DNA from 3 places in the Paenibacillus sp. FSL K6-2859 genome. Region 1 is predicted to be linked to each of the others. Evidence: riboswitches for the same ligand, from Rfam matches in the RefSeq annotation. Region 1 holds a riboswitch; each other region holds the start of a gene.
What was found. Region 1 has a riboswitch for cyclic di-GMP ahead of MHB64_RS01960 (anti-repressor SinI family protein). Riboswitches for the same ligand answer to the same signal wherever they lie in the genome.

Region 1 (10,123 bases):
AATCGTTGGTTTTGCAGACGGAACAGCTTATATCACTTCATTATCTAACTTAATTAAATGGTTTCCGAATAATAAAGGCTTAATCTCCGGTGTGTCCGTGGGTGCTTACGGAACGGGGAGCTTGATATTTAAATATATCAATGGTAGTTTGATCGACTCGGTGGGTGTATCTAATACGTTTATGTATTGGGGCATGATTGTTATGGTGATGATTGTAATCGGTTCCTTACTTGTCAGAGAAGCTCCAGTACAAACGGCATCACTGGGTGCAACATCAGCTTCGACTATCGCTAAACCGAAGGACTACACGGTAAAAGAAATGCTACGTACAAAAGAAGCTTATCTGTTATTCATCATTTTCTTTACCGCTTGTATGTGTGGCCTGTATTTGATCGGTATTGTTAAAGACATCGGGGTGCAGCTGGCTGGACTTGATGTACAGACAGCAGCTAATGCCGTGGCGATGATTGCAATTTTTAATACAGCAGGGCGTTTAATCTTGGGTGCCTTGTCTGACAAAATGAGCCGTTTGAAGCTGGTAGGTGCTTCGCTTGCAGTAACGGCAGCCGCTATGCTGACCCTTAGCTATGCGACGCTGAATTTCGGACTGTTCTTCACTTGTGTAGCAGCCATTGCATTCTGTTTCGGGGGTAACATTACAGTGTTCCCGGCGATTGTCAGTGACTTCTTTGGTCTTAAAAATCACAGTAAGAACTATGGAATCGTATATCAAGGTTTCGGTATTGGAGCCCTTTCCGGTTCGTTCATCGCCGTCTTCCTGGGCGGGTTTAAACCTACTTTCGTGATCTTTGGTCTCTTGTGTCTGCTGGCCTGCATCATCGCGATTTCGCTAAAACCGCCAGTGGAGAAAGCGGAAGAGAAGAAGGCGCTTCGGCTCAAAGCTACAGAACGGACGGCTTAAGGATATTTATAAAAGACGTACAACTGACAACAGTTGTACGTTTTTTTATTGGTTAGAAGTGTGTTCAGTACGTGGAGTGTGCCCCAAAAAATACCTGTGGAGTCTAAGAGCTATACAGACTGCATAGCTCTTATTAGCCTCTAAATGTGTATAATTGGAGTGAATTTGAGCAAATGGCAGCATTTGAGTCCGACTGTAGGCGGAAACTGCATATTTTTCTGAAATAAGGTTTCCTTGGTCTGTTAAACATTCTATATCACGCTGGAATTACTTCTGTGTAACAAAGGTTTATACTGATTTGCTCCGATTTTGGTGTACATAGGCACTTTTTTCTAGGCTCAAGTGTTATAGAAGATATAAAGGGTAAGGAGGTGCTTACATCGCCACAGGATTTGTTAGACCCCAAGGAATTGGAAGAGTGCATAGCTAGTGTGCAAAAAGGCAATACCGACCAGTATGCTTTTATTGTCCAAGCTTTTCAAATGCCGATCTATCGCTATTGTTATCGTTTGTTAGAGAACAAGCAGGATGCGGAGGACGCAGTTCAGGATATTTTGGTAAAGGGCTATCAATCTATCCATCAATACAAATTGCAAATGCATTTCTCGGCATGGCTTTATCGTATCGCGTATCATCATTGTTTAAACCTGCTGCGCAGACGCCGTTTGCAAAAGCGGGTCATGAGTATCTTCAAGCCTGATTTTATGTCTGCAAGTCCTGAACAAGAGCTGGATGATCGGTTGTTTAATCCCTCATTGTCAGCCGCATTAACACAGTTATCGCTGGAAGAGAGGAATATGCTTATTTTGCGGGTCTTTGAAGAGAAGACTTATGCAGAGATAGGCGAAATTCTTGGGGTCAGTCCGAATGCACTGACGAAGAGAATGAACCGGATCAAGCGGAAGGTGCAGGAAGCTATAAAATTGGAGGAGGAGATCAAATGGAACGAACCACAATCAGCGATGAATACCAAGATATAATCTATGCCTCGGCCGGCAATGAACTTCTGGGTAAAATCGATGTAGAAGAGAAGGTCATGGGTCGTATCCATGGCATATCCTCTCGAAAGCGGTCTTTTTCGCTGCGGATGATGAATAAAACAACGGCAATTGCCAGTATGTTAGCATTGTTCCTGCTGATCTCTGTGACAGCCTATGCTGCATCGGAATATATCCAGATCCGCAATAGTGAAGGCGTAGTGAAGGTCCAGCATGTTGCCCCGAATGAATCGGCAGGAGTAGCCTCCTATGATAAATATGCGCAGCAAGCCGATACATTTGCTAAACCGGGTGAGCTGATTGCATATTTGATGAACAACAAAGCAGGTGCAGAAGGCATGGCGACAGAATTGCAATTTAAGTATAAAGAGCAGCGGATAGGCGTATACTCTGATTTCTTAAAGGAAATCAAACGGACAGAGGCACCGATGCTTCCTGCAATGGCATCAGGGTATGCTTTTAAATATGGGGTTATATACCCTAATTATCCGACAACGGATGCAGATAAGAAAAGTTCTCGATACCAGGAGACATTACAAGATCTTACAGCCCAGGTGAACAAAGAGAAGGGGAGCCATAATATATTTATGAAGGCTATTCCATGGTCGGAACCAGGCTGGATCAGTGCAATTTATTCGAAGAATAATGCTTTTATAAGTATCTCTGCCACGATCATGCATGGCGGGAAAGTGTTCGTGGAGCAAGAACCTGAGAATCAAGCGGATAAGATTGTAGTAGCAGGTACGGAGGTTGTTTATAACAAAGTAGTAAAGAAAGAGGTCAGTTACGACTATCTGAATTGGTATAACGAGAAGCAGGATGCGTATTATACGCTCACTAGCTACGGAGATAAGATTTTGACCAAGGAGCAATTTCTTCAGGTGGCTGGTGAGCTGCTGAAGTAGATTCTTGTAGTTTTGTAGTTGCATGCGCTAAGTTAGTTGTACTATATACAATTAAAGTTAACTAATACCTTTATATAAGCCCTGTAGTTGTATTTAATACAGCTATTGATGCTTAGATTAGTGGAAATAAACGTTTTTGCGATTTTAGTTGTAGAGAATGCAATGAAGGAAGAGGATATGGGAGATCAGAAATAAATAAGTGTACAAAATACAGTTAGATCATATGCAAGGTAGGAAGCATTGCTGACAGCGCCGGGCTTTCTAAACTAAGGATTCATGATTCACCCTGTACTTACGAAATACTTCATCTCAAAAGTTGATTCAGATATAAAAAAAGGTATCCCTAATGCGAAGCTTTAGGGATACCTTTTTTATATTCTTAAGTCGAAAGATCGATCAGGGTTAGCCTTCCAGCAGCAGCGCTTCGGGATCTTCCAGCAATTCCTTCACTTTGACAAGGAAGCTAACCGCTTCAGAGCCGTCAACGATCCGGTGATCGTAGGAAAGGGCGATGTACATCATTGGGCGGTTAACGGTTCTTTCTTCGTCCAGCGCGATTGGGCGCAATTGAATCTTATGCATCCCTAGAATACCCACTTGAGGCGTATTCAGAATCGGAGTGGATAACAGGGAACCGAATACACCACCGTTTGTGATGGTGAACGTTCCGCCTTGTAGCTCGGAGAGGCTGAGTGTATTGGCGCGTGCTTTGGAAGCGAGATCGCCAATTTGGCGTTCGATTTCCGGGAAGCTTAGGCGATCCGCGTCACGGACAACCGGAACCACCAGACCTTCCTTAGCTGCAACTGCAATACCGATGTCGTAGAACTTCTTAACGACCAGATCTTCACCGTCGATCTCAGCGTTCAGCAGTGGATAGGTCTTCAGTGCTCCGATCACAGCTTTGGTGAAGAAGGACATAAAGCCTAGTCCAACTTCATGCTTCTCTTTGAACGCATCCTTACGGCGTTTACGGATGTCGAGGATCGCGGTCATATCCACCTCGTTGAAGGTGGTCAGCATGGCTGCAGTTTGCTGCGCTTCAACTAAGCGGCTGGCAATCGTGAGCCGTCTGCGCGACATGCGCTTGCGCTCCACGTGCTTGCCATCGTCCGGAGCGGCTTTGCTCGCTGCCGGCTTCGCTGGCTCCGGCTTGGCTTGCGCCGCCGGAGCTACCGGTGCAGCGGCCTGTGGCGCTGCTGCACCATGGCCCGACACATCGGCCTGACCAATCCGGCCGATAGGATCACGGGCGCTAACATCGCCGAGGTCGATGCCGCGCTCCCGTGCCAGCTTGCGTGCGCCCGGCGATGCCAGTGCAGCGGGGCTTTCGCCACCCGCTACAGCGACTTCGGGCGCTGCTACAGGTGCGGCTGCTGCGGTGCCGCTTGCCGGTGCCGCTTCAGGCGCTTTGCTCTCAGCGGCCTGCGGTGTACTGCCGCTAGCGGCTCCAATGATGCCGATGGCTTCGCCCACGGCTACGTTCTCGCCCGCTTGACGCAGGATGGAGGAGATGACACCCTCCACCTCCGCACTAATTTCCAAATTGACTTTATCCGTCTCTAACTCAGCAAGCACATCACCTTGACCTACCGTGTCGCCTTCTTTAACCAGCCATTTGTAGATGGTTCCTTCGGATATAGATTCTCCCAGATCGGGTACTAAGATTTCTGACACAGGCCGTTACCTCCCCAAACATAATGGTTTACGCTATTGTGATACCATCCTCTTAAGAGGATGGTACAGCTGTTTGTACTTGTGAATTTGCTTTTAGGGCCTCTGAAACAATTCTACGCTGTTCAAAGCTATGAACATCTGCATAACCACTCGCAGGACTGGAACGTTCAGGACGTCCGATATATCTTACGCTAGTGTTGTTCGGTGCGATGGCGCGTAACCGAGGTTCGGTATAACTCCATCCGCCCATATTCTTCGGCTCTTCTTGCACCCAGACAATTTCCTGAAGGGAGGTGAAGGAGCTTAAGTGAGCACTCAGTTCAACTTCTGGGAACGGGTAGAGTTGCTCCAAGCGTAGTACATGTAGCCATGACCAACCTTTGTCTGAAGCAGCCTCTAGCTCTGTTTGGATGTCGATAGCTACTTTACCGCTGCAGACTACCAGACGTTTGACCTCACCTGGTTTCTGGCCTAGCAGGGGCTCTGCTAACACAGGCTGGAATTGTCCGGAGGCGAGCTCAGTACCGGCAGATGTGCTGCGCGAATTACGAATGAGACTCTTCGGCGTCATAATCACCAGTGGTTTAGCGTCTTCCTGTCCACATAAAGCAGCTTGGCGCCGCAAGACATGGAAATATTGAGAAGCGGTGGTCAAGTTGGCAACGGTCCAGTTCTCTTCCGCGGATAACTGCAGGAAGCGTTCTAATCTACCACTGGAATGCTCGGGTCCCTGTCCCTCGTAACCATGCGGTAACATGACGACGAGATTGCTGCGCTGTGTCCATTTCGCACGTCCGGCGGCAATGAATTGATCAAATATAACCTGACCTGCATTGGCGAAGTCGCCATATTGTGCTTCCCAGATGACGAAAGTTTCTGGTGCGAACACATTATATCCATACTCAAAACCTAGCACAGAAGCTTCAGATAGCGGACTGTTATATACGCCAAAGGAAGCACGGGAATTACTTAGCTGATGAAGCGGAGAGAATAATTCTCCTGTTTTGCTGTCGTGCAGTACTAGATGGCGGTGTGCAAAGGTGCCGCGCTGTGCATCCTGACCGCTAAGTCGAATTGGCGTTCCATCCTTCAGGATGGTAGCGAAAGCGAGAGACTCGGCGAGTGCCCAGTCGACCTTTTCACCCTCATTCAATGCATCCTTGCGACGCTGCAGAATACGTTCCAGTTTCGGATAGACTTGGAATCCATCAGGTACGGTTAGTAGCTCACGATTAATCTCTTGCAGACTGGAGATCGGTACGGCTGTAGTCCCTGCCGCTGAGCGCTCTGTTTGAAGAGGAACGAAGGCTTTTGGTTCTTTTTTCTTGTGATTGCCTTCCTTCATACTATCGTATGCACGTTGCAATACGCCTTCTGTTTCAATGTGCATCTTTTGTACATCTTCAGCTGTAAGGATTTTCTCACGCTGTAGCCGCTCCGCATACACCTTGTAAACGGTTGGATGATTACGCACCTTGCCGTACACGATAGGTTGTGTAGTTTCAGGATCATCCATTTCGTTATGTCCATGACGACGATAACCGATGAGATCAATAACGAAATCCTTTTTGAATTGATTGCGATATGCGCTAGCTAAACGAACAGCTGATATACAGGCATCGGGATCATCAGCGTTGACATGGATAATTGGAATTTCATATCCTTTTGCGATGTCACTCGCATAATGCGTTGAACGGGAGTCTTCACTTTCTGTCGTAAAGCCGATCCGGTTATTAACAATGATATGGATCGTCCCGCCATTCTGATAACCTTGAAGTTTGCCAATATTAAGTGTTTCTGCAACAATTCCTTCACCTGGAAAAGCAGCGTCGCCATGCATTAGCACCGCTATAGCTTTACTGGTATCAATCTTCGGCAATCCGGCTGTGCTCCGATCTTCTTGAGCAGCACGAGTGAAGCCTTCCACGACAGGATTGACGAATTCCAAGTGACTTGGGTTATTCGCTAGTGTTATTCTTGTGCGTACGGTTTCTCCTTCGCGAACAGCGCGGTCTGCACCGAGATGGTATTTCACATCACCCGTCCAGCCATAGTTAATGCCTGTAGAGCCTTCGGAAGGGAAAAGCTCCTTGTTTGGAGAATGATGAAACTCTGAAAATATAATATCATAAGGTTTGCCCAAAATATGGGCAAGAACGTTGAGGCGACCACGATGCGCCATGCCCATCAGAATATGCTCTGCACCGTCATGCGCAGCAGCGCGTACGATTTCATCGAGCATCGGTACGAGAGCGTCATTGCCTTCCAAGCTGAAACGCTTCTGACCCACAAAGGTTTTGTGGAGGAAGGTTTCGAATTGCTCGACTTGGATCAGGCGGTTTAGCAGCTCTTTACGTTCTGTATTATTTAAAGGCGCTGGTGAGCTTGTGGATTCTGCCTGTCTGTTCAACCATTTCAGTTCTTCTTCTTCATGCACATGCCCGAATTCATAGGCGATCGTCTTGGTGTAAGCCTGACGCATACGCTGAACTGCATCCCATCCGGTATGCACATCATTCGGGGCATTCTCCCAAATGAGCGTGGCAGGTAGTGCGATCAGATCCTCACGAGTCAGCTCATAGGTTTCGAGTTCGAGATATTTAGCCATGGGATTGTGATCACGCTCAAGCGGATCAATATCAGCGGCCATATGGCCATATATACGAATATTAGCGATTAGCTTGGAAGCTCTTACTGCCTTTCTAAGCCATTCGGTGTCTCCCGAAATGCGAGGCTGTGGAGCCGGTTCGCTGTCCGGTGTTAGGGGTGGGGGACCCGAATTTGTAAAAAGCTCGCGATAATTATTCTCTACGGTGGATGGATCTTTCACAAACTGTTCATATCTTTCTTGAATGTAGCCTAAATTGGGTCCGTAATACTTACTCCAAATGGATTCGTTATAGGGCTCTTTGGCTGCCATGAATACATCCTCCTTAACGGATGAACTCCATACGTGACATTTTGTGTCAACGCTTACTGGAGCTGTGATGATTGCGGTTTCATTTCTCATCTTATTGTGCTACTTTCCACACGTGTAATCAATTCATTCTTTCGTCCAATACGTTCGCAAAATGGTATGGGTTAGCTTGTTCTAATGAAAAGAACGCTGTTTCTTCTCATTACCCATTCCTAAGGCCCACTAAAATGATTCTAATATCCTTATTTTTAACTAATAGGGAAGGAAGCATCATTATATTGGCTTAATTAATTTTATGAATAGGACGAGTATCGTGTTAATAGGACAAGATATCACAGAAAAGAGCTTCTATTTTTTGTTTTTTAATGGAAAAACTAATCAGAAATCGACACACTTTTCCACTTTAGTATAGTATAATGTTATTGCAGTTAGCGTTTTTCATCCTTTTTGAAGTAGATCCTTTCGTGTAAAGGGTCCAGTAAAAGGTAAACCTGCCGAAAGACAGGGGCACAAAGTCGCGGGTCTAAGGTAGAAATACTATGACAGCCGGATTGCCTGGGGACGTAAAATCTTAGGAGGAGATTTTTTGGACAAGTCCAACCAGGGAAGCAACAGAGAACAGCAGGTTATTGATGTAGACGTAGAGTGGGTACATTTATTATTAGCAGCTAAGAAGGCTGGCATAAAGGCAGATGAAATTCGTCGATTCTTTCAGGAGAAGACTGTGCAAGCCGTGCAGTAATACATTAGAGCGTTATATACCGAAAAAGGGCATGGCGATAAATCGCTGTGCCCTTTTTCTATAAGTTGTACACGATACATGGTTAGAATATAAAACGCCTTCGCCATCCATGTTAGGAGGGCGAAGGCGTTTATGTTTGATAGTATGAGTAGAAGAGGATCTTATTAGATCAGATGAAGGATTAGTCCTTCTGATCCAGGCGCCATTTCTGGTAGTCCAGAAACTCCTTGAATTCGCGTTTGCTTATGCCTGAGGCCATAGCTTCCTGCACCAATCGGAACCATTCCGAATCTAAAGGCGATTCCTCAGCATCATTAGGCTCTCCATAGAGCAAAGCATGGATGGATACCTGAAGCGCATCGGCGATCTTTTCGATAAACTGGATGGAAGGATTGGATTGGATGTTTCTCTCCACATTGCTAAGATACGATTTAGCAACATCCGCTCTGTCCGCAAGCTCAGATAGGGAGAATCCCTTTTCTAGGCGGAGATGCTGGATACGTTGGCCCATATTTTGTGCCACTATGCTGACGCCCCTCCGTATTTTTTGTTATTAGTATAGCAAATATCGATAAATTCGACAAAGTTTATTGTAAAGAGAAGAGCAGCATCTACTTATCCGCTTTCCGGAATAAGAATCTGCTGCTCTTCGAATGGAAGACTTATTAGATTAGTAGTCAGTTCCTTTGCCTTGTTTAGCAAAGAAATCCCAAGTTAGTGTTAATGAATCCTTTTGGAAATAGTTTTGATCTTGGCCATCATCAACAAATTCAAATTGGACTGCGAATGTATCATTAGTACCGGCTTTAATTCCAGCTGCTTCACTGAGTAAAAACTTTCTTTCTACGATATCAGGGGACAAAGCTTTCAAATCGGCTAGTGTTGTTTCATAAACTACTTTATCGGCTTGAAATATATTACTCTTATCAAGATTTGTTAAGAATTTAACTTTAATGGATTTACCTAAATCAACACCGTTGTTGTTACCGCCCACATCATTAACGGAGTAGCTTGTCTTAAGAAGAACAGATCCGATATCGAGGGAACCGTCATTTTTTAATTTGAAGGTTTTAAATACAGTATCACCTGGCTTCAGGTTTGCGATATTTACGATAACAGAAGGGTCGGAGTTCAAATCGAGTGTACCTGCAGCGAATGTAGAAGTGTTTTGTGCAGTGTCACTAAAGTAAGCGAAGGTTCCTCCACCAATCAATGATAAACCCAGTGCTGCAGATGCTACGCCAAGACCCAATGTTTTTTTGATACCCATAATTAAAATTCCTCCTCGGTTTTTGTGGTTTTTTTATAAAATTTATATATTGTAACTTCCGGTTCGTAAGCGGAAGCGGACAATCAACGGATTACTGTATTTCAGTTGGGGGTGGAGAGGTGGGCAGTATAGCAGCATTTTTCTTTTCGAGTGCAGCTACAGCCTTCCATGATGAGTACAGGGCATAGAGCAGGAGCATCAAGCCTGGTACGATCATGAGCACGACACTTCCAGCTTTGGAAACTGCGAAATTCATAGCGTAACCTACGTAAGGTACGGTAACCCCGGTATACTCAGCTACAACATTCGTTGAACTGGTAGGGTTCATATCAGGCGCATCATTGTTATCGCCTTTCGTACGATACATGGCTTCACCAGTAGCGTTGTTCATTGTTGCTTCCACAACACGGTGAGTAATGAGCAGGTTTTCTTCATTTCTAAAGGTGATAACATCGCCTTTTTTGAAGCGATTCATATCTCCTCCGGGTTTTAAAGCGACAATCGATCCGGTGTGAATCCCTGGTTCCATCGAACCTGAGAGTACGGATTTGATCTGGTATCCGAAGAAGGCAGGTTCACCGCCGGAGGCCTTTGATAAAACTACAGCTACCACCAGCAGGATAAAGATGACAAGCATGATGCTCGATAATGTATTGTTGATCATTTTTTTAATCCGCATATTATTCTCCACC
Region 2 (10,123 bases), 4.3 Mb from region 1:
CGGATTTCAATATTCTGTGATCATTCCTTACGTTTTATAAGTATAGCCCGTATATATGACATCAACTGACATATATAATATAATCATGATTTAGAAAAGATTAATGGTGATCGTCCAATAATTAATTCGAGGAGGCACAATAGCCTAATGAGAGCCGACCGTTTGTTATCTATATTGCTTCTGTTACAAAATCGCGGAAAAATGACTTCTAGAGAACTGGCCCAAATACTCGAGATATCAGAACGAACTGTGTTTCGTGATATGGAAGCATTAAGTGCTTCAGGGATACCCATTTTAGCTGAACGTGGCCGTGAAGGAGGCTGGATGCTAACTGAAGGGTACCGAACCTCCCTAACGGGAATGAAGCCACAAGAGATTGGTTCACTGCTTCTGTCCACTGACGCATCTATATTGAAGGATCTGGGGATACAAGACGATTTCTCTTCCGCTGTTCTCAAACTAGAAGCTGCATCCTCACACCGAACTAGTAACCCAGCACATCACCTAAGCGAGCGTATTCATATTGATGGTGCTAGTTGGCATCCTTCAGATGAGACTTATCCGTTCCTTTCTGTACTGCAGGGAGCACTTTGGGAGGACCGTAAAGTTAAAATCACTTATCTCCGGAGTAATGAGACTACAGTCCGTTTCATTGATCCTCTTGGGTTGGTTGCAAAACGCGGTGTATGGTATGTCGTAGCCAAAAGCGAGGATGAACTAAGAACCTTTCGTGTGTCCAGATTAGTTAACGTTGAGGAGACTCATGAGGGGTTTAAAAGACCTGATGACTTTGATTTAAAACAGTACTGGGAAGAGTCCACCATGGCCTTTAAAGCAGCACTGCCAAAGTATCAAGTAAAGCTAAGGGTTAGAACATCTGTCTTAAAAGAATTACAGCGAGAAAGATTCGTCTCTGTCCAATTGATAGAGCCAACCAGCAATGCAGAGTGGGTGAACATAGATGCCGAATTTAATACGATCGAGTCTGCCTGCCGGATAATCCTTTCTTTTAGTCCCTCAGTTATTGTACTTTCACCACAAGAACTTTTAGAGATGGTAAAGTCTTCTATCACAAAAATTTCCGCTATTTATGAGGATTTTTGACACGAAATCTAAAGAACTACTCCTAAAAGAAGATTTATGTCAGTTCTTACTATAGACCAATCACCTTTAAATCCCATATAATAACACCAATACATAATATTAATAAGGAGGACATTATACCAATGAACTGGATGCATAAACTTCCGTTAAAACAAAGAATTGTTGCCGGATGTTATCTCATTGCCGCACTATTTGCCATTCCTGTTTTAGTTACTTTTATGATCTTAGGCAACATTATTTTGGGTATTGTTCTAATCGTTGTTCTTGCTGCTTTAACTTTACCCGTGGCCCGCTTTATCGAGAGAACGCTTACATCTTCTTTTGATGACATCGCGAATGTATCTCATAGTATTTCTAAAGGGGATTTTACTAGTAGAGCTGACGAGAACGGGTCTATGGGGGACGTAAGTCGTTCCTTTAATACTATGATTGACAAGCTCAAGAAGATTTTAACAGAAGCATCGCAGATCACGCGCCAGGTTATGGATGCAAGCCGTGGAATCGAAGATAAGAATCAGAACTTAAAAATTGTCATGGCACAGGTAGCCTCTTCGTCAAATGAGCTAGCTCTTGGGGCAAATGAAATATCTACGGATATCGCTGAAATGACAGAATCTATTAAAGATATTGAGAATAAAGTCTCCAATTATACGAACTCAACGAAAGAAATGAACAGACGTTCAATACATACATTAGAACTGGTTGAACAAGGGCGCCAATCCGTAGATACTCAAGCTGAAGGCATGCGCAAAAACATCCAGGCTACTCAAAAAGTAGCGGATACTATCGAGGCCTTGTCTCATAATGCTCGCGGAATAACGATGATCACAAAGACCATCACTGAGATCGCTGAACAGACTAACCTGTTATCGCTGAATGCCTCTATCGAAGCAGCACGTGCCGGAGAACATGGTCGAGGATTTGCAGTAGTCGCACAGGAGGTCCGTAAGCTTGCCGAAGAATCAACGGCTTCAACAAAGGAAGTCTTTGGTTTAGTTCGGAGCATTGAAACTGATATTAAACAAGCGATTGACAATATCGCTATCAACGAAGAAGTCGTACAGGTACAGAATGAGATGATCACTCAATCTGCTCATATCTTTGCTCAAATTGTACAAAGTGTGCAGTATATTACCGAGCAGATCTCTTCCTTCTCTTCTGAAAGTGATCTTATGCTGGAAAGTGCCTTGAAAATCTCAGGTGCAATAGAAAATATATCTGCAATCACTCAGGAAACTGCTGCTGGCACCGAAGAAGTGTCGGCTGCAATGAATGAACAAATTAATGCCCTGCAGTCCGTCGCAGAAGAAACTGAGAAAATGACTCAAGCCGTATTTAATCTACAGAAAACGATCCATATCTTCAAGTTTTAAACAACTTGCATAACGAATAAACCAAGCCATAAACCGTCCTCTAAGTTTGTCTTAGGGGACGGTTTATTTTCTATTATTTCATAGGTTTGACAAGACTTTCGTCAAAATTCGAGTTAATTTGCGATAATATATTGACAAAGGATGATCCCAAGGAATATATTGTAAAGGAAAATTCTTCTTATAAATTTTAAATTAATATAGGCAAAATCTTCGAAAGAGGATGACGCAAAACCATGGATCTACAGCCTCATTTTTACTCTGAGGCCATGATTGCCAGGTTGCTAAGGACCCGGGACGGCTGAACTATTGTTCAGTCTTTACGGCGATTTACGCCACCAACCTGTGCCCTTTTTCGGAGCACAGGTTTTCTATTTTTGAGTTTATTGATCAATCAGATCACTTCGAAAGATCAATAACATAATAAATATTAATCAACTTGTGAGGTGTATCTTTTGAAGACAGTCGCAGATTATATGGCGGAAGCACTACGTAACCTCGGAGTGACCCATTCTTTTGGGATCATTGGTAAATCGATTTGTCCCGTAGTTCTTAAGATGGTAGACTATGGTATTGAATTTATTCCAGGGAGACATGAATCCAGCTCCGGATTCGCAGCAGCTGGATACGCGCTGAAAACTGGTAATCTAGGCGTAGCATTTGGTACTTCTGGTCCAGGCGGAACTAACCTGCTTACAGCAGCAGCACATGCGAAAGCCAACAACTTGCCAGTGCTGTTTATTACGGGCCACCAATCTATTAAAGAGCTTGGAATCCCCCAATGTCAGGACTCTTCCTCTTACTTAGCTGATTTAGCGGAGATGTTCAGACCTGCCACCTTGTTCAGTAAACTTATTGAACGCGGTGATCACTTTAGTACTATTTTTAATCATGCGATTTCAATTGCTCTTAACCAACGTGGGCCTGTTCATCTTTGTGTGCCGTTTGATGTACAGACAGAAGGATTGGAAGAGTGCAATATTGTAATTCCCGAACGCGAATCTCTAGTAAGTCTAGCGAATATCGACAGAGTAGTTGATGCTATCAATGCCTCAAAGAATCCTTTGATTATTGCGGGTAAAGGGGTCAATCGATCTGGGGCGCATAGCCAGCTTATTCAGCTCGCTGAAACTTTTAATATACCAGTAGTAACATCACCTGGTGGTAAAGGGGCTATGGTTTGGGATCACCCACTCTATCATGGTCCTATTGGTGTTGGAGGTTGCAACCACGGGGATGACCTGTTGAATAAAAGTGATCTATTTATAGTTCTAGGATCACGATTAAGTGATATGACCGTCTGTAACCTAAAACGGGAGAATCACCCGACAACATTAATTCAATTTGATATTGATCCGACCTTTGTTGGAAAAATCTTGTTCTCCAAAACGATACCAGTCACTGGTGATCTACGTGATAACCTAGTGTGCTACCTAAATCATATTGATCCTAATCATATTACTAAACGTGAAGCTATCCCTTATGTAGATTATTCAGAAGAGCTTCCCAGTCTGAAGAATCTTTCCCTTGCGTCTATTATGAGCACGATGAGTGATCTGATTCCTGACAATAATACAGTATTTGTTGATGACGGCAGTCATGGATTCAATGCTGCTAAATGGTACAAGGTTAAGAAACCAGGCAGTTTTGTATTTGATGCTTATTTTGCTTGCATGGGTAATTCTATCGGTATGGCTATTGGTGCAAAGGTTGCAGCTCCTGAAGAAACTGTCTTCTGTATTACAGGTGATGGCTGTTTTATGATGCTAGGTACAGAAATAAACACCGCCGTCTGCAAAGATATCCCTGTCATCTTTATCGTAGTAAATAATAAGCAACTCGATATGGCGCTTAAAGGGATGGAAAAAACTACTGGCCGTATTGATGGAACGATATACGAAGTCCCAATGGACGTTGTGAAATTTGCCGAGTCTCTAGGAGCGACAGGCTACAAGTGTGAGACTGCGGAACAATTCTCGACTGCAATTAAGGACGCCGTTGCTCTTAACCGTGTTGCAGTTATTGAATTATTAACAGACCGTGATGAAGTCCCTCCGACTGCACACCGTACTTTGAACCTAAATTAGGAGGCTCACTATGAAAGATAATGTTAACAGTGGTCTGAACCACTTCACGAATCTCTCAGGAGACTATGGCGCTAAAGCACTAGCTCCGATTAAGGAACATTTCCCTGACTTGGCAGAATTCATCATGGGTAATGCGTATGGAGATATTTTTCAACGCAATACCATTGAAGCTGACTGGAAGGAAGTCTCTGTTATTTCTGCTCTAATTGCAATGGGCCAGTTCGATCAATTAGGAGTTCATTATGTTATGGCTCTTCGTGTAGGAGTTACTGTAGAACAGCTCAAAGGGATTCTACTACACTTAGTACCCGCTATAGGGGCACCTAGAATCATCACAGCCTTTAATATTCTTCTTGAAACCATAGAAGAGATCCAATAAATAATAATTCGACATAAATATACACATTTCGTCTTTATTATTGTGATTTAAGAAGATAGATTACTATAGGAAAGATCGAACGTGGAGATAAAGTTCTGTCCTGGACAGTGGGCGCTGGATGGAAAAACGTAACATTTGTTATTGAATATCAAGCGTTACAACATAAAAAGCGGCAGGCCAAGGATTAACCTTAGCTTGCCGCTTTTTATGTTGATCTGGTCTTTAGGACTCGCTAGCAAAGAATAACCCCTTTTCAGTTAGCGCACACCTTATTTCATCAAGCCCTTTTGGTCCCATCCCATGGAGTGCCCGAAGTGCAGGCTTTGAAAGTCCACTCGGTAGCTCAGATTCTGTTCCGTTAACCATGGACATATGCATCTCCCTGATTACTGATATCTTTCATGTTTTTCCCAACCCATGGTACGCGCTACAGCGTCTTTCCAGGCGTTGTAACGTCGTTCACGCTCATCTATACCCATTTCAGGTGAAAAAACCCTCTCAGCTTTGTTAAAGCTTTCTAGTTGTTCTCTTGTCCAGACTCCTGAGGTTAATCCAGCCAGAAGTGCTGCCCCCAGCGCAGTCGTCTCCGCATATGTAGTTCGAGTCACTTCACTCCCGAGGATATCAGACTGGAACTGCATCAGCAAATCATTACGAACAGCTCCCCCATCTACACGAAGTCCGGTCAATGGCATGCCTGCGTCTTTTTCCATCGCCCCAATTACATCTCTAGACTGAAATGCTAGCGACTCTAACGTTGCTCGTACCAAATGTGCCGAGGTCGTCCCTCTTGTCAGACCGAAGACTGCTCCACGTGCGTACATATCCCAATAAGGTGCACCTAGTCCAGTAAAAGCAGGAACGACCACAACCCCTTCGCTGTCCTCCACTTCCCGCGCTTTGTCTTCTGAGCCTGCTGGCTCCGCTATGAGGCCTAGCCCCTCCTGAAGCCATTGTACAGCCGCTCCGGCTACAAACACACTGCCCTCGAGTGCATAGTAGAGTTCATCCCCCATTCCCCAAGCTACAGTGGTCAACAATCCATGACTGGAGACTACAGCTTCTGTACCTGTATTCATTAGAATAAAGCATCCAGTTCCATATGTGTTTTTGGCACTTCCGGGTTCAAGACAAGTATGTCCAAACAAAGCAGCCTGCTGATCTCCCAATACAGAGTGAATAGGTATTTCTGCCCCGAACCACTGCGCATCTGCTGCTCCAAATTCACTACCGGACATTCTCACTTCCGGCAGGATGGAGCGGGGTACACCAAGCTCTTCCATCAGCTCTTCGTCCCAGCAGCGCTTATGTAGATTATATAGCATTGTACGCGAAGCATTAGTTACATCAGTAGCATGTACAGCTCCACCAGTAAGCTTCCAGATTAGCCAGCTGTCTACGGTCCCAGCTAGTAGCTCGCCATTATTCCCCCGCTCTCGTGCGCCGTCCACATGATCAAGAATCCAGGAGAATTTAGTTGCAGAAAAATAAGCATCCACAACGAGTCCAGTCTTGCTAGCAATGAGTCCCTCTAATCCCTTATTCTTGATCTCTTCACACAGCTCTGCAGTACGTCTGTCCTGCCACACAATCGCAGGATAAATCGGCTTACCCGTTGCTCTATCCCAGATTAGGGCCGTTTCCCTCTGATTTGTAATTCCAATAGAAGATATTTCCTGAGGTGTTATCCCGCCCCGAGTAATCGCATCTCTTGCAGCTGCAAGCTGTGACGCCCAAATTTGCTCTGGGTCATGTTCCACCCAGCCAGGGTGTGGGAAAGATTGTTTAACCTCGTATTGCCCTTGTGAGACGATTCTAGCGTCCTTATCGAACACTATGGCTCGTGAACTAGTAGTCCCTTGGTCTAAAGATAAAATCATTTGCTGGCCTCCCAAGCATAAACAATGAGATATGTTCCACGATGAACAAGATTAATGTGTTTGTTTCAACAAAAAGCACCTCTGCTGTCAGAGGCGCTATCACACATTGTGTTTGGAATTACTGTTTTTCGACAGGAAGTCTTAGGGTAAAGGTTGTACTTTCGCCCAACTTACTGGAAGCTGAAATGGTTCCGTGATGCGACTCAACAATATTTTTAACAATCGCAAGCCCAAGTCCCGTTCCACCTGATTCTCCCCGTACACGTGCCTTATCGGCTTTGTAGAAACGATCAAATATATACGGCAGATCTTCCTGCGGAATGCCGACGCCTTCATCCTGAATTTTAATTTCAAAATAGCGACGCCCTTCTAAGACACAAGTTCCTGTATGAACTGTGATCTTCTTGCCACCCTGCGTATGACGAAAAGCATTATCGAGCAAATTGGTTAAGACCTGCTCAAGCTTATCTTCATCCGCCGCTTTAAGAACAAGAACATCGCTGTCTTTATTTAGCTGCAGATGAATATCACGCTCTTTCGCACGTACGGAAAATTTGCGATACACTCGTTCCAGCAGTTCGTTCACATCTACTTCTGCCTTCAACATATCCGTATGTCCAGCTTCCATTCGCGCAAGGTCGAGCAGATCCTTTACAAGACGTCCCATACGGAGTGATTCATCATGAATGACCTGAATCAGTTCACTGCTTTCCTCTGGTGAAGAAGCCATACCGTCAAGTAAAGCCTCACTATAACCTTGCATCATCGATAACGGAGTCCGAATCTCATGAGAAACATTTGCCACGAAGTCACGGCGCATTTTCTCGAGCCGTACCTCTTCAGTCACATCACGCAGAACAGCAACCACCCCACGAATGCTTCCTTCAGAGTATAAAGGTGCCATATGCACTGACCACACGCCCTGCCGGACATGTACATTCGAGCGCTCATCGCCGCCTTGCTTCAACGTGCTCAAAAATAAAGGACGCAGGGGAGGTGGAACATTACTCTCAGCCGTTTCCGTATGAGGTTCAATGTCGCTCTCTTGTTCCCACTCTAAATCGCTCCAGCTCTCAAGTAGCGATTGACCATGCGGATTGGTCAGAATAATCTGGCCTAGGGTATCAAAGGTGATTACAGCATCACTCATGCTACGCAATACACTGGATAGATGACCCTTTTCATGGTGCAGACTGCGAATATTCTCTTCCAACTCCTCAGCCATATGGTTAAAGGAAGTTGCCAATTGGCCAATTTCATCGCTTGTGACAAGCGTCAGCCTTGTTCCGTATTCACCACGTCGAATGTTGTTTGCAGCCTCGATGACACGTTGCATCGGTTGAGTGATCTTGGTGAACAAGAACAATGCGAAGAATGTCGTCAAGGAAAATCCGATCATGCACGTATACATAAATAAACGTTTGATATCGCCGGAATTAGCAAAGTTGCTGTCGATATAGGGAAGTAGAAACAACCCGAGTGTAATCAGCACGACAGCGACCAGGCAGATGATCGTGACCCACAGCTTGCCGACAAGACTTCTCCAGAAGTTCACTTATTTAGGTACCTCAAGTTTATAACCTACACCCCATACAGTTGTAATCATCGCCGCGGATTCCGGTGAAACCTTATTCAGTTTTTCACGAAGACGCTTAACATGGGTATCGACTGTACGCAAATCTCCGAAAAACTCATAATTCCAAACATCTTTAAGCAGTTCTTCACGAGAGAACACTTTATCCGGTGAAATCGCCAAATAATGCAGCAGTTCGTATTCTTTCGGTGTCAGACTCACTTCTTCACCACCAGCAGTAACCCGGTGTGCGTCATGCTCAATAATAAGATGAGTGAATACAATGTTATTACTGGAGTTGCTCTCTTTGGACAAAAATGCTGTTGCCGAAGAACGGCGCATAATAGCCTTCACGCGATAAATCACTTCGCGAGGGCTAAATGGCTTCACGACATAATCATCCGCGCCCATTTCAAAGCCCTGTACACGATTAATCTCTTCACCTTTAGCTGTAAGCATTAAGACAGGTGTCGACTTGACCCCTCTGAGTCGGGTCAGCACTTCCATTCCATCAATGCCAGGCAGCATAACATCCAGCAAAATTAGACCGTAGTCATTTGCTGTTGCTTTACGAAGAGCAATTTCGCCATCTTCAGCTTCGTCGATTTCATAACCTTCTTTTTCAAGATACATCTTTAGCAGGCGGCGAATGCGTTCCTCATCATCCACTACCAGAATTCTGTTTAAATGATCTGCCATTTCACAACAACCCCTTCATCAAATACAGTAGAACGTAACCTTAAATCCATTGTGCTGTGTTAGCAGGTAAACTATGCTCAGTCCGTCCCCGCATAAGAATGAAGTCCGGCGATGACTAGATTAACGCCAACTAAGGTAAACATTACGACCAAAAAACCTAGAACGGCAAGCCAGGCAGATTTTCGCCCTTGCCATCCACGAGCCAATCGTAAATGAAGATAAGCACTATAGAAGAGCCAAGTAACGAGTGCCCAGACCTCTTTGGGGTCCCATCCCCAGAATCTTCCCCAGGCTATTTGCGCCCATATCATTGCAAAAATCAAAGCGCCTAATGTAAAAATAGGAAAGCCAATGGCTATCGCCCTATACGTTATCTCATCTAGATCGCCTTCATCAATCCCCTCCATAACCGGGTGAATCGCTGCGCCTAGCGGCTTGCGTACGATCAAGCGAAGAATTCCGTAAAGGAGTAATCCGGAAAGAATCGACCAGATTACAGTATTAAACTTCCGGCCAGCATTCACACCATTCATCCATGAAGGAGCTTCAAAGAGAGGTTCTTTCATGCCAAGAAACGACTGGAAGCTTTCAATTTCGCTATTGTGAGGAGCCACAATCGGCGGCATTCGATAACTCACTTTCTCTATTGTACTATTTTCCTGCCCTGCGCTGTCAATCGTAACGTTGTGACGGACAAAAACAGTCTCGTAACCTGCTCCGCGGAAAGCAAAAACTGAACCCAGAAACCCAATTATAACAATGATTGAAAAGAGAGTAAATTCAATCAGTCTCTGTTGCTTACGATCCGCCTTCTCTTTACTTGCAAAATTAACAGTCCGCAGCAGATACATCAGCCCTGCCGCAAATCCTACCGCGAAAAAGGATTCACCCAGTGCTGCCAGTGTTACGTGGATCTTGAGATAGTTCGATTGCAGGGATGGAATTAACGGCTGAACCTCCTGTGGAAATACAGCTGCGTACGCCATCACAATAATGCTAATTGGAACTGCAAACAGACCGAGAATAACTTT
Region 3 (10,123 bases), 290 kb from region 1:
CTTTCGTCCCTGCTCGACTTGTAGGTCTCGCAGTCAAGCTCCCTTATGCCTTTGCACTCTTCGAATGATTTCCAACCATTCTGAGGGAACCTTGGAACGCCTCCGTTACTCTTTAGGAGGCGACCGCCCCAGTCAAACTGCCCGCCTGACACGGTCCCCGTACCGGATTACGGTACTAGGTTAGAACCTAGATACGATCAGGGTGGTATCCCAACGGCGCCTCCACCGAAGCTTGCGCTCCGATTTCTACGGCTCCCACCTATCCTGTACAGATCGTACCCAAATTCAATATCAAGCTGCAGTAAAGCTCCATGGGGTCTTTCCGTCTTGTCGCGGGTAACCTGCATCTTCACAGGTATTAAAATTTCACCGGATCTCTCGTTGAGACAGCGCCCAAGTCGTTACGCCATTCGTGCGGGTCAGAATTTACCTGACAAGGAATTTCGCTACCTTAGGACCGTTATAGTTACGGCCGCCGTTTACTGGGGCTTCGGTTCATAGCTTCGGATTGCTCCTAACCACTCCCCTTAACCTTCCAGCACCGGGCAGGCGTCAGCCCGTATACTTCGCCTTGCGGCTTCGCACAGACCTGTGTTTTTGCTAAACAGTCGCTTGGGCCTTTTCACTGCGGCCCCCTCGTGCTATTCACACTACCGGGGCACCCCTTCTCCCGAAGTTACGGGGTCATTTTGCCGAGTTCCTTAACGAGAGTTCTTCCGCGCGCCTTAGAATTCTCTTCTCGCCTACCTGTGTCGGTTTGCGGTACGGGCACCTTCTCCTGGCTAGAGGCTTTTCTTGGCAGTGTGAGATCATGACCTTCGCTACTGTAATTTTCGCTCCCCATCACAGCCCAGCCTTAACGATGTGCGGATTTGCCTACACATCAGCCTCACTGCTTAGACGGACATATCCATCAGTCCGCGTCACTACCCTCCTGCGTCACCCCATCGCTCATAGCGGATTACGGTGGTACAGTAATTTCAAACTGTTGTCCTTCGACTACGCCTTTCGGCCTCGCCTTAGGTCCCGACTTACCCTGAGCGGACGAGCCTTCCTCAGGAAACCTTGGGCTTTCGGCGGATCAGATTCTCACTGATCTTTTCGTTACTCATACCGGCATTCTCACTTGTATGCTGTCCAGCGCTCCTTACGGTACACCTTCAACCCACATACAACGCTCCCCTACCCCAGATACATACGTATCTAGCCATAGCTTCGGTGGTGTGTTTAGCCCCGTTACATTTTCGGCGCAGAGTCACTCGACCAGTGAGCTATTACGCACTCTTTCAATGGTGGCTGCTTCTAAGCCAACATCCTGGTTGTCTGTGCAACTCCACATCCTTTCCCACTTAACACACACTTGGGGACCTTAGCTGATGGTCTGGGCTGTTTCCCTTTTGACAATGGATCTTAGCACTCACTGTCTGACTCCCGGCAATAAGTATATGGCATTCGGAGTTTGACTGAGCTTGGTAATCCTTGCGGACCCCGCACCCAATCAGTGCTCTACCTCCACTACTCTTATACCGAGGCTAGCCCTAAAGCTATTTCGGGGAGAACCAGCTATCTCCGAGTTCGATTGGAATTTCTCCGCTACCCCCACCTCATCCCCGCATTTTTCAACATGCGTGGGTTCGGGCCTCCAGTGCGTGTTACCGCACCTTCACCCTGGACAGGGGTAGATCACACGGTTTCGGGTCTACGTCCACATACTCATTCGCCCTATTCAGACTCGCTTTCGCTGCGGCTCCGTCTTCTCGACTTAACCTTGCATGTTAAACGTAACTCGCCGGTTCATTCTACAAAAGGCACGCCATCACCCATTAATAGGGCTCTGACTTTTTGTAAGCACACGGTTTCAGGTTCTATTTCACTCCCCTTCCGGGGTGCTTTTCACCTTTCCCTCACGGTACTGTTTCACTATCGGTCGCCAGGTAGTATTTAGCCTTAGCAGATGGTCCTGCTGGATTCATACGGGGTTTCACGTGCCCCGCACTACTCGGGATCCGTCTCGGAGAGAACACAGTTTAGGTTACAGGGCTTTTACCTCTATCGCGGGCCTTTCCAGACCTCTTCACCTACCATATTCCTTTGTAACTCCATGTGAGACGTCCCACAACCCCTAAGAGCAAGCTCTTAGGTTTAGGCTGTTCCGCGTTCGCTCGCCGCTACTGACGGAATCACTATTGTTTTCTCTTCCTCAGGGTACTTAGATGTTTCAGTTCCCCTGGTCTGCCTCTACATCTCCTATGTGTTCAGAGATGAGTAACTGCGAATTACCACAGCTGGGTTTCCCCATTCGGACACCCCCGGATCAAAGCTTGCTTACAGCTCCCCGAGGCAGTTTCGTTGTTCGCCACGTCCTTCGTCGGCTCCTGGCGCCTAGGCATCCTCCGTGTGCTCTTATTAGCTTAACCTTGATTTTTCCGTAGGAAAATATCATACAATGACATTTCTCTTGGAATCATCTCACTAATAACATTTACTTGTTTGCACAAGTTGCTAAAAGATGTTCTAAAACGCAAATTCGTTTCGGTATCCAGTTTTCAAGGATCAAGTCTTACTTGAGAGCTTAAACTCTCAAAACTGAGCAACGAGTGAGTAACAGGCCTAAACCTGAGATTTGGAAGTTTAACTTCCGATTTGAATGTCTTCATTGCAGAAGACGATTCTCCATAGAAAGGAGGTGATCCAGCCGCACCTTCCGATACGGCTACCTTGTTACGACTTCACCCCAATCATCTACCCCACCTTCGGCGGCTGGCTCCCTTGCGGGTTACCCCACCGACTTCGGGTGTTGTAAACTCTCGTGGTGTGACGGGCGGTGTGTACAAGACCCGGGAACGTATTCACCGCGGCATGCTGATCCGCGATTACTAGCAATTCCGACTTCATGCAGGCGAGTTGCAGCCTGCAATCCGAACTGAGACCGGCTTTGATGGGATTGGCTTCACCTCGCGGCTTCGCTTCCCGTTGTACCGGCCATTGTAGTACGTGTGTAGCCCAGGTCATAAGGGGCATGATGATTTGACGTCATCCCCACCTTCCTCCGGTTTGTCACCGGCAGTCACTCTAGAGTGCCCAACATTACTTGCTGGCAACTAAAGTTAAGGGTTGCGCTCGTTGCGGGACTTAACCCAACATCTCACGACACGAGCTGACGACAACCATGCACCACCTGTCTCCTCTGTCCCGAAGGCCGCCACTATCTCTAGTGGATTCAGAGGGATGTCAAGACCTGGTAAGGTTCTTCGCGTTGCTTCGAATTAAACCACATACTCCACTGCTTGTGCGGGTCCCCGTCAATTCCTTTGAGTTTCAGTCTTGCGACCGTACTCCCCAGGCGGAGTGCTTACTGTGTTAACTTCGGCACCAAGGGTATCGAAACCCCTAACACCTAGCACTCATCGTTTACGGCGTGGACTACCAGGGTATCTAATCCTGTTTGCTCCCCACGCTTTCGCGCCTCAGCGTCAGTTACAGCCCAGAAAGTCGCCTTCGCCACTGGTGTTCCTCCACATATCTACGCATTTCACCGCTACACGTGGAATTCCACTTTCCTCTTCTGTACTCAAGTCACCCAGTTTCCAGTGCGACCTCAGGTTGAGCCCAAGGTTTAAACACCAGACTTAAATGACCGCCTGCGCGCGCTTTACGCCCAATAATTCCGGACAACGCTTGCCCCCTACGTATTACCGCGGCTGCTGGCACGTAGTTAGCCGGGGCTTTCTTCTCAGGTACCGTCACTCCGGTAGCAGTTACTCTACCGGACGTTCTTCCCTGGCAACAGAGCTTTACGATCCGAAAACCTTCATCACTCACGCGGCGTTGCTCCGTCAGACTTTCGTCCATTGCGGAAGATTCCCTACTGCTGCCTCCCGTAGGAGTCTGGGCCGTGTCTCAGTCCCAGTGTGGCCGTTCACCCTCTCAGGTCGGCTACGCATCGTCGCCTTGGTGGGCCGTTACCCCACCAACTAGCTAATGCGCCGCAGGCCCATCCCTCAGTGACAGATTGCTCCGTCTTTCATTCTTTCTTCAGGAGAAGAAAGAAATTATCCGGTATTAGCTACCGTTTCCGGTAGTTATCCCAGTCTAAAGGGCAGGTTGCCTACGTGTTACTCACCCGTCCGCCGCTAAGTTATTTTGAAAGCAAGCTTTCAAAATAACTCCGCTCGACTTGCATGTATTAGGCACGCCGCCAGCGTTCGTCCTGAGCCAGGATCAAACTCTCCAATTAGTATTGAAAAGAGCGATATGCTCATTTTGAAACATCTGACGAGAAAATTAATTCTCACGATGAAATTTCAAAAGCGTAAAATACGCTGTGAAACTCATCAGTTTTGGAATTCACTTTCGTGATTTCCTACTCACTCGTTGTTCAGTTTTCAAAGATCAAGTTCTCGTTGGCGCCGTTTAATGTCTCAGCAGCAACTCTTATAATATATCATGTTGTTCTCAGTAATGCAAGCTTTATTTTTCGAAAACCGTTTATATCACTCTCTCAAACATTGCCTGTACGCTTTCCAACAACGCTTAACTATAATAACCTATCTATTCATAGAAAAGCAACCCCTAATAGAAAAATAAACAACCAGCTTAATAATTAAGCTGGTTGTTTATTTAATAGAGTTATGATTCTAGCGATGCAAATTAATAGTATTTTGCTGCAGTATACTTACTTGAAGCCTTAATAAAATCTGCATTCTTCTTACTCTTCGCTGCCGATGCATCTACCGTAGTATCAATAGTAACCCATTTCCCATCCATCAGTACTTCATTCCATGCATGATATTGGGTAACGTAGCTAGTATTCCCCATCACCAACTTAGCAGGCACATCTACACTACGCAGCATTGCGGCAAAAAGAGAAGCATAGTCATAGCAGATTCCTTTTTTAGTATTCAAAGTGTTGTTAATGTTCGGAATATAATCTGTTGTTACGTTATTAGCAAGAGAATAATCGTATTGTACATTAGCAACTACATAGTTATAGATTGCCTTAACTTTTTCTTCATCTGTTGTTTTGCCTTTTGTAAGCTCTTTTGCCTTAAGGATCGCTTTATCAGAAGAACTCCATTTCACATTCTGTACGGAGCCCAAATATACGGAATTCGAGTCACTCATGGTTACATCTACTACTTCGGAATATAACGATTTGTATTTATTTCCTGTTGTGTTCTCAAGAACAGAAACCTTATAAGTACCATTACCTTGTTGTAAAGGGAAGTCCTCCGCTTGTCCAGAAGCATATAAGTTATATGTATAGCTGCTGTTGTCTTTAGTGATCATGAGTTTGATTCTTTTATCTTTCGGAATATCATAGTTAATCCCAATAACACCTTGAGCCACTTTTGATGTAATCAACCAGCTCGCATCTACACTTGCGGCTTGAGCTGTGCTTACCGGAACCGCAGTAATTAGTACGAACAGCGCCATCATCATAAAATAAACCTTTTTCACGGATAAAACCCCTTTCGGTAGCTGGCTGCCATCCTTTCGGGAAGGCCCTTTAGCTTTGCGTCCCTACCTTTCGATAGGTTTGCCGTTATCGTATAAGCTCTATCTGTTCTAATTTCACTAGACAAATTAACAGAATCAGTCCTAGTAGAAATATGAATCTAAGATTCTTATATATTTTATAAAAACAAAAAAAGCCTCTTCATTCGGTAACTGGCTGCCATCCTTTCGGGAAGGCCCTTTAGCTTTGCGTCCCTACCTTTCGATAGGTTTGCCGTTTATCGTGTTTAGCTTTTATAGTCTTATACTACCATATTTATCCTCGTAAACAAGAACAAAATTGCTAGATTTACTATTATTTTATAGTTATTTCTCTGTATTTGAGTTCTCTTGTTATTTCTCGTCAACGATTAGGAAAGCTTGGCATGAACAATCAAACGATGTGTAGGATCTACTAGTGGGTCACACGTAATTAGGGTAAGAATTTTATCTTTGTTATTCCCGTCTAGAACAGACACATCACTAGGAAGTACAACAGAAATATCATAAACCTCGTAATTATAAGTCTGATCGCTAGTTTTTACCGTAATCGTATCCCCAATCACAACCTCATTCAATCGGTTAAACAATCTGCCCGTAGTTCTAGCTCTATGCGCAGCTATTGCAGCGTTCCCTATTTCTCCTAATGGAGTTGTTTCTTTCATATGGGCCGCAGCATGCTTCATATTCGCTTTAGTAGCCCCTTCTAATACAGGCAGCTTCAGATCGATCTTATCGATCTCAATTAATGCGATGACTTTGCCACCCACTTCAATTTCCGGTTCCGGCTTTTCTGTTTCTTGCGGCTGTGCTTGTGCATCTAGAACGGATTCCTCCGCTAGTAGCTGAGTGACCTCGGCATATCTGCTCTTCAGATCAGGTGGTGGAGTGCTTTCAGTGGTGCTGAGTTCAGCTGATTCTAATAGCTTATCCTGCTGCCAGTCGTTATACCATTCGTTAGCTTTTGGATAGAGCATGATAAGGATCCCAGCCAGTATGAGCACGCACGAGAATTTACGCATGATTGTCACCTCCGTGTATTGATTCTCTTGATTTTAGAATACCCATTTACGACTTCCGAAGAAATTAATGATCACCGTAACAAAGGTTACTAATACCTTGGAGATCAACACTTGAATGCCTAACTTGTCAGTCAACAGATGCATTAATAGCAGCGATATCCCTAAGACCACCAGATTCAGCATGATAAACTTCAACAACTGTACCTTATCAAAACCTTCTTTTTTGCCACGATCGCGATCCCGAAAGGTTACTTTTTTATTCAAAATAAAGCTATTCGCTGTCCCTGCACTATAAGAAATCACCTGTGCCAATGCATATACCATCCCAAGTGAGTTCAGTAATGTGAAGATTACGAAATCAATGAGGGTATTTACCAGACCTACAGCATTAAATTTGAGAAACTGTATGAAAGCAGTCCGCAAGTTCTTATCTGACATCATTGTAATCCTTCCGGCGATCCACTTCTTCTTCGTTACGATATCCTATGGTCTCACTGACAATATACAATGGTCTATCCTTAGACTCGTCATAAATCCGTCCAATATACTCACCGATTACACCTAGCAGCATCAGAACGATACCGTTAAAGAGCAAATTGACGCCTACAATGGAAGCCCAACCCGGAACCGTCCATGAGGTGAAAAAGATTTTTTGAAACAATACGAAGAATAAATAGAGAAAGCTGGAGAAGGAAAGAAAGAATCCGACATACGTAGCAATCTTAAGTGGCTTATGCGAAAAAGAAGTGATCCCATCCAGCGCAAAGCGAATCATTTTCTTAAGAGGATACTTAGTTTCTCCTGCAAATCGTTCTTCCCGCTCATATTCCACCATCGTCTGCTTAAAGCCGACCCAGCTCACTAAACCTCTGACATACCGATTTTTTTCCTTGAGACCCCGCAAGACATCACATACCTTACGATCAATAAGACGGAAGTCACCTGTGTCCGTAGGAATGTCTACACTTGTCATGCTGCTGAGCAACCGATAAAAGATCTTAGCCGTTACTTTTTTGAACATCGTTTCTCCACGGCGCTTCAGCCGCTTCGCGTACACAACGTCATAGCCCTCTTTCCACTTCTCGATCATTTGCAAAATGACCTCCGGTGGATCTTGAAGGTCAGCGTCAATAACAACAACCGCTTGACCTTCGGCATAGTCCATGCCAGCTGTAATTGCTACCTGATGTCCGAAATTACGCGAGAAGTCAATTAGCTTGACGCATTCATCCCGATCACTGATCTCCCGAATCATCTGGGCCGAACGATCACGACTTCCGTCATTAACGAAGACTAGCTCATAAGTATCGCCGCATTCGTCCATTACTTTTTTCAAACGTTCATAAGTAACGCTAATTACTTGCTCCTCATTGAACATGGGTACAATTACACTATATCTGGCTTTCACCTTTATTCCTCCTAAAAGCTTTATGGAGCGTTACAACTTTCTATTCCTCATAATAACGCTGTAAGCATAAACTTATTGTTATAGATATTTTGAAAAAATCTTAGAAAACCCAAGATGGGAACCAACGCAGCATATCCTTCACATAATCTCCGCTTACCTGCATCCCTGATAGGACTGGGTAGAAGGCGACAAAGAGCAGCAAAGCAACAGCCACATAGATATAACTAACATAACGAGCCTCAGGATACTTACTATCTAACAACTTCATTATATATACAATACCAAGAATCATAAAAGGCACCATAGCAAAATAATGGTAGATAAAGGTTTCCCTTGGGACAAGCATCCACGGAACATATTGTGAGAAAAATGCGATCCAGATCATATAAAGGTTCTTATCCTTGCGTTTCAGTGTAATCCACAGCGTTGCCAGCATTGCGAATATACCCGTCCACCAGATAAGCGGATTCCCCATAGTCACTATACTGCTGACCTGACCTTGCGGCAATCCTTCACTGCCACTGAAGAACCAGACGGGTCTCTTCATAAACGGCCATTGCCACCAGGAGGACGCAAAAGGATGTGTAGCTACAAGCTGACTGTGATAGTTGTACATGTTCTTTTGAGAATCAATCAAGCCTTTTATAGTAAAGCCCTCTGCGGAAGCAGATAAACCCGGAACAAAAGATAAACTATAAATAATGACCGGTATGATTACGAAGAATGCAATACAGCTAGCTAGGGTAATAATGGTATTCTTCCAGAATGAATTTACGGCTTCGCGACAAGTGCCTAGCAGTTCCTTGTCTTTGATCTTCCCTTCCGCGAGCAACCGTCCCGATGCTTGGTATTCTCTGTAGCGCTCGAAGAGCGAAATCGCTAGCATAATGGCCAGCCCAGCTCCTCCGTACAGTACAATCCATTTGGAGGCTACACCAATTCCGAAAAATAGACCGGACCAGAATAACGGAATTAGCGTTTTTCTTAAGGGCTGCCTGAAGAAATTCATAGTGTAATATCGCTGCATGAAATAAAACATTAACATGATGAAGAATACTCCGTATACATCGATCGTAGAGATTCTTGTTTGTGTGAAATGCATAAAATCCAGTGCGAACAATCCAGCTGCAAGTGCTGCATATTTACTCTTTTTAAAGAGACGTAGTGCCATTACATAAATGAGAGGCAGCATGGCAATCCCGAACAATGTTCCGATAATACGCCAGCCGAAAGGATTGACTCCGAATAGTTCCATCCCTACTGCGATCAATAGCTTGCCTAGTGGTGGATGAGTGTTCTCATAAGGCACAATCCCGTGTGTATATTCATAAGCTGTCCGTGCATGGTAGATCTCGTCAAAATAAGTGCTATTCATAAAGTTAGAATATTCTGGGATGAGTGACTGCTCATCAAAAAGATTGGCAGGTTCTCCTCTTTTTGAGGCTGCATTAGCATCCGGTGTAACACCGGCTATAGGAAGAGGTACTCTTTCGCCTCCCTGCTCATAGAAGGCCATTTCATTTAAAGTGAACCCTGGAGATGTGACTGTAAACTTCACGTATCTTGCTGCAACGTTCAAAGGTTGGCTTTTCCAGATGAAGACATTCCCAACATCCTCGCTCACATCCAGCGGATTGCTCCAAACATCAGGAGATTCACTGAACTCAAGCTTAAACTTACCGGTACCTACACCACCGAATATATTCACTCGTTCCAATTGTTTAGTCTGTCCTAGATCTACATAGAAGCTTTCACCGCTGGCAGCTGGCTCCCACAAGGTCTCTGGAGAGTTAGTAGAACCTAAATTATATAAAGCAATTGCCGCGTAAACGGCAGTAATGGCAAGAATACATATCCAATCTATACGCTTAAACTTCATCGCTTAAGTCTCCCTCCCTTCTGGTGCGGTCTTATTTGCTCGACGACTTTAAGGTCTTCCTCATATTTTTCTTCAGGTGTTGGTGGTGCTGGAAGAGGTTTTACTCCCCCACGAACATACACGTCATAACCGATGTAGAGCATGTATAGCAATAATGACAGGTTAGTGATAGAAGTGACCAAAACGATTCCATCTGCACCTGGATTTACACCTGCATTCAGATGGGTCAACGTATAAGCTACATTGATATACTGCGTTAAGCTGAATCCAAGGAATAAGGATAAAAACCTACGATCCCGACTCGCTATATAAGTGAAC

Region 2: it holds a riboswitch for cyclic di-GMP, as region 1 does, so the genes downstream of both, MHB64_RS21480 (thiamine pyrophosphate-binding protein) here and MHB64_RS01960 (anti-repressor SinI family protein) in region 1, are expected to answer to the same signal.
Region 3: it holds a riboswitch for cyclic di-GMP, as region 1 does, so the genes downstream of both, MHB64_RS03225 (transglutaminase-like domain-containing protein) here and MHB64_RS01960 (anti-repressor SinI family protein) in region 1, are expected to answer to the same signal.

Annotation. Positions count from the first base shown of each region.
Region 1 is NZ_JBBOYU010000001.1:436,271-446,393, forward strand. It holds gene MHB64_RS01935 (L-lactate MFS transporter) at 1-922, shown strand, start outside; gene MHB64_RS01940 (RNA polymerase sigma factor) at 1,294-1,902, shown strand; gene MHB64_RS01945 (hypothetical protein) at 1,863-2,825, shown strand; gene odhB (2-oxoglutarate dehydrogenase complex dihydrolipoyllysine-residue succinyltransferase) at 3,228-4,502, opposite strand; gene MHB64_RS01955 (2-oxoglutarate dehydrogenase E1 component) at 4,555-7,422, opposite strand; cyclic di-GMP riboswitch class I at 7,894-7,978, shown strand; gene MHB64_RS01960 (anti-repressor SinI family protein) at 8,006-8,161, shown strand; gene MHB64_RS01965 (helix-turn-helix domain-containing protein) at 8,343-8,672, opposite strand; gene MHB64_RS01970 (TasA family protein) at 8,832-9,431, opposite strand; gene sipW (signal peptidase I SipW) at 9,523-10,110, opposite strand; gene MHB64_RS01980 (hypothetical protein) at 10,112-10,123, opposite strand, start outside.
Region 2 is NZ_JBBOYU010000001.1:4,786,180-4,796,302, forward strand. It holds gene MHB64_RS21470 (helix-turn-helix transcriptional regulator) at 148-1,104, shown strand; gene MHB64_RS21475 (methyl-accepting chemotaxis protein) at 1,227-2,477, shown strand; cyclic di-GMP riboswitch class I at 2,668-2,763, shown strand; gene MHB64_RS21480 (thiamine pyrophosphate-binding protein) at 2,921-4,561, shown strand; gene MHB64_RS21485 (carboxymuconolactone decarboxylase family protein) at 4,572-4,940, shown strand; gene glpK (glycerol kinase GlpK) at 5,327-6,820, opposite strand; gene MHB64_RS21495 (ATP-binding protein) at 6,939-8,375, opposite strand; gene MHB64_RS21500 (response regulator transcription factor) at 8,376-9,092, opposite strand; gene ccsA (cytochrome c biogenesis protein CcsA) at 9,170-10,123, opposite strand, start outside.
Region 3 is NZ_JBBOYU010000001.1:723,991-734,113, reverse strand. It holds rRNA gene MHB64_RS03235 (23S ribosomal RNA) at 1-2,417, opposite strand, end outside; rRNA gene MHB64_RS03230 (16S ribosomal RNA) at 2,680-4,237, opposite strand; gene MHB64_RS03225 (transglutaminase-like domain-containing protein) at 4,651-5,460, opposite strand; cyclic di-GMP riboswitch class I at 5,474-5,554, opposite strand; cyclic di-GMP riboswitch class I at 5,663-5,743, opposite strand; gene MHB64_RS03220 (class D sortase) at 5,868-6,518, opposite strand; gene MHB64_RS03215 (GtrA family protein) at 6,552-6,959, opposite strand; gene MHB64_RS03210 (glycosyltransferase family 2 protein) at 6,946-7,926, opposite strand; gene MHB64_RS03205 (phospholipid carrier-dependent glycosyltransferase) at 8,027-9,805, opposite strand; gene MHB64_RS03200 (glycosyltransferase 87 family protein) at 9,802-10,123, opposite strand, start outside.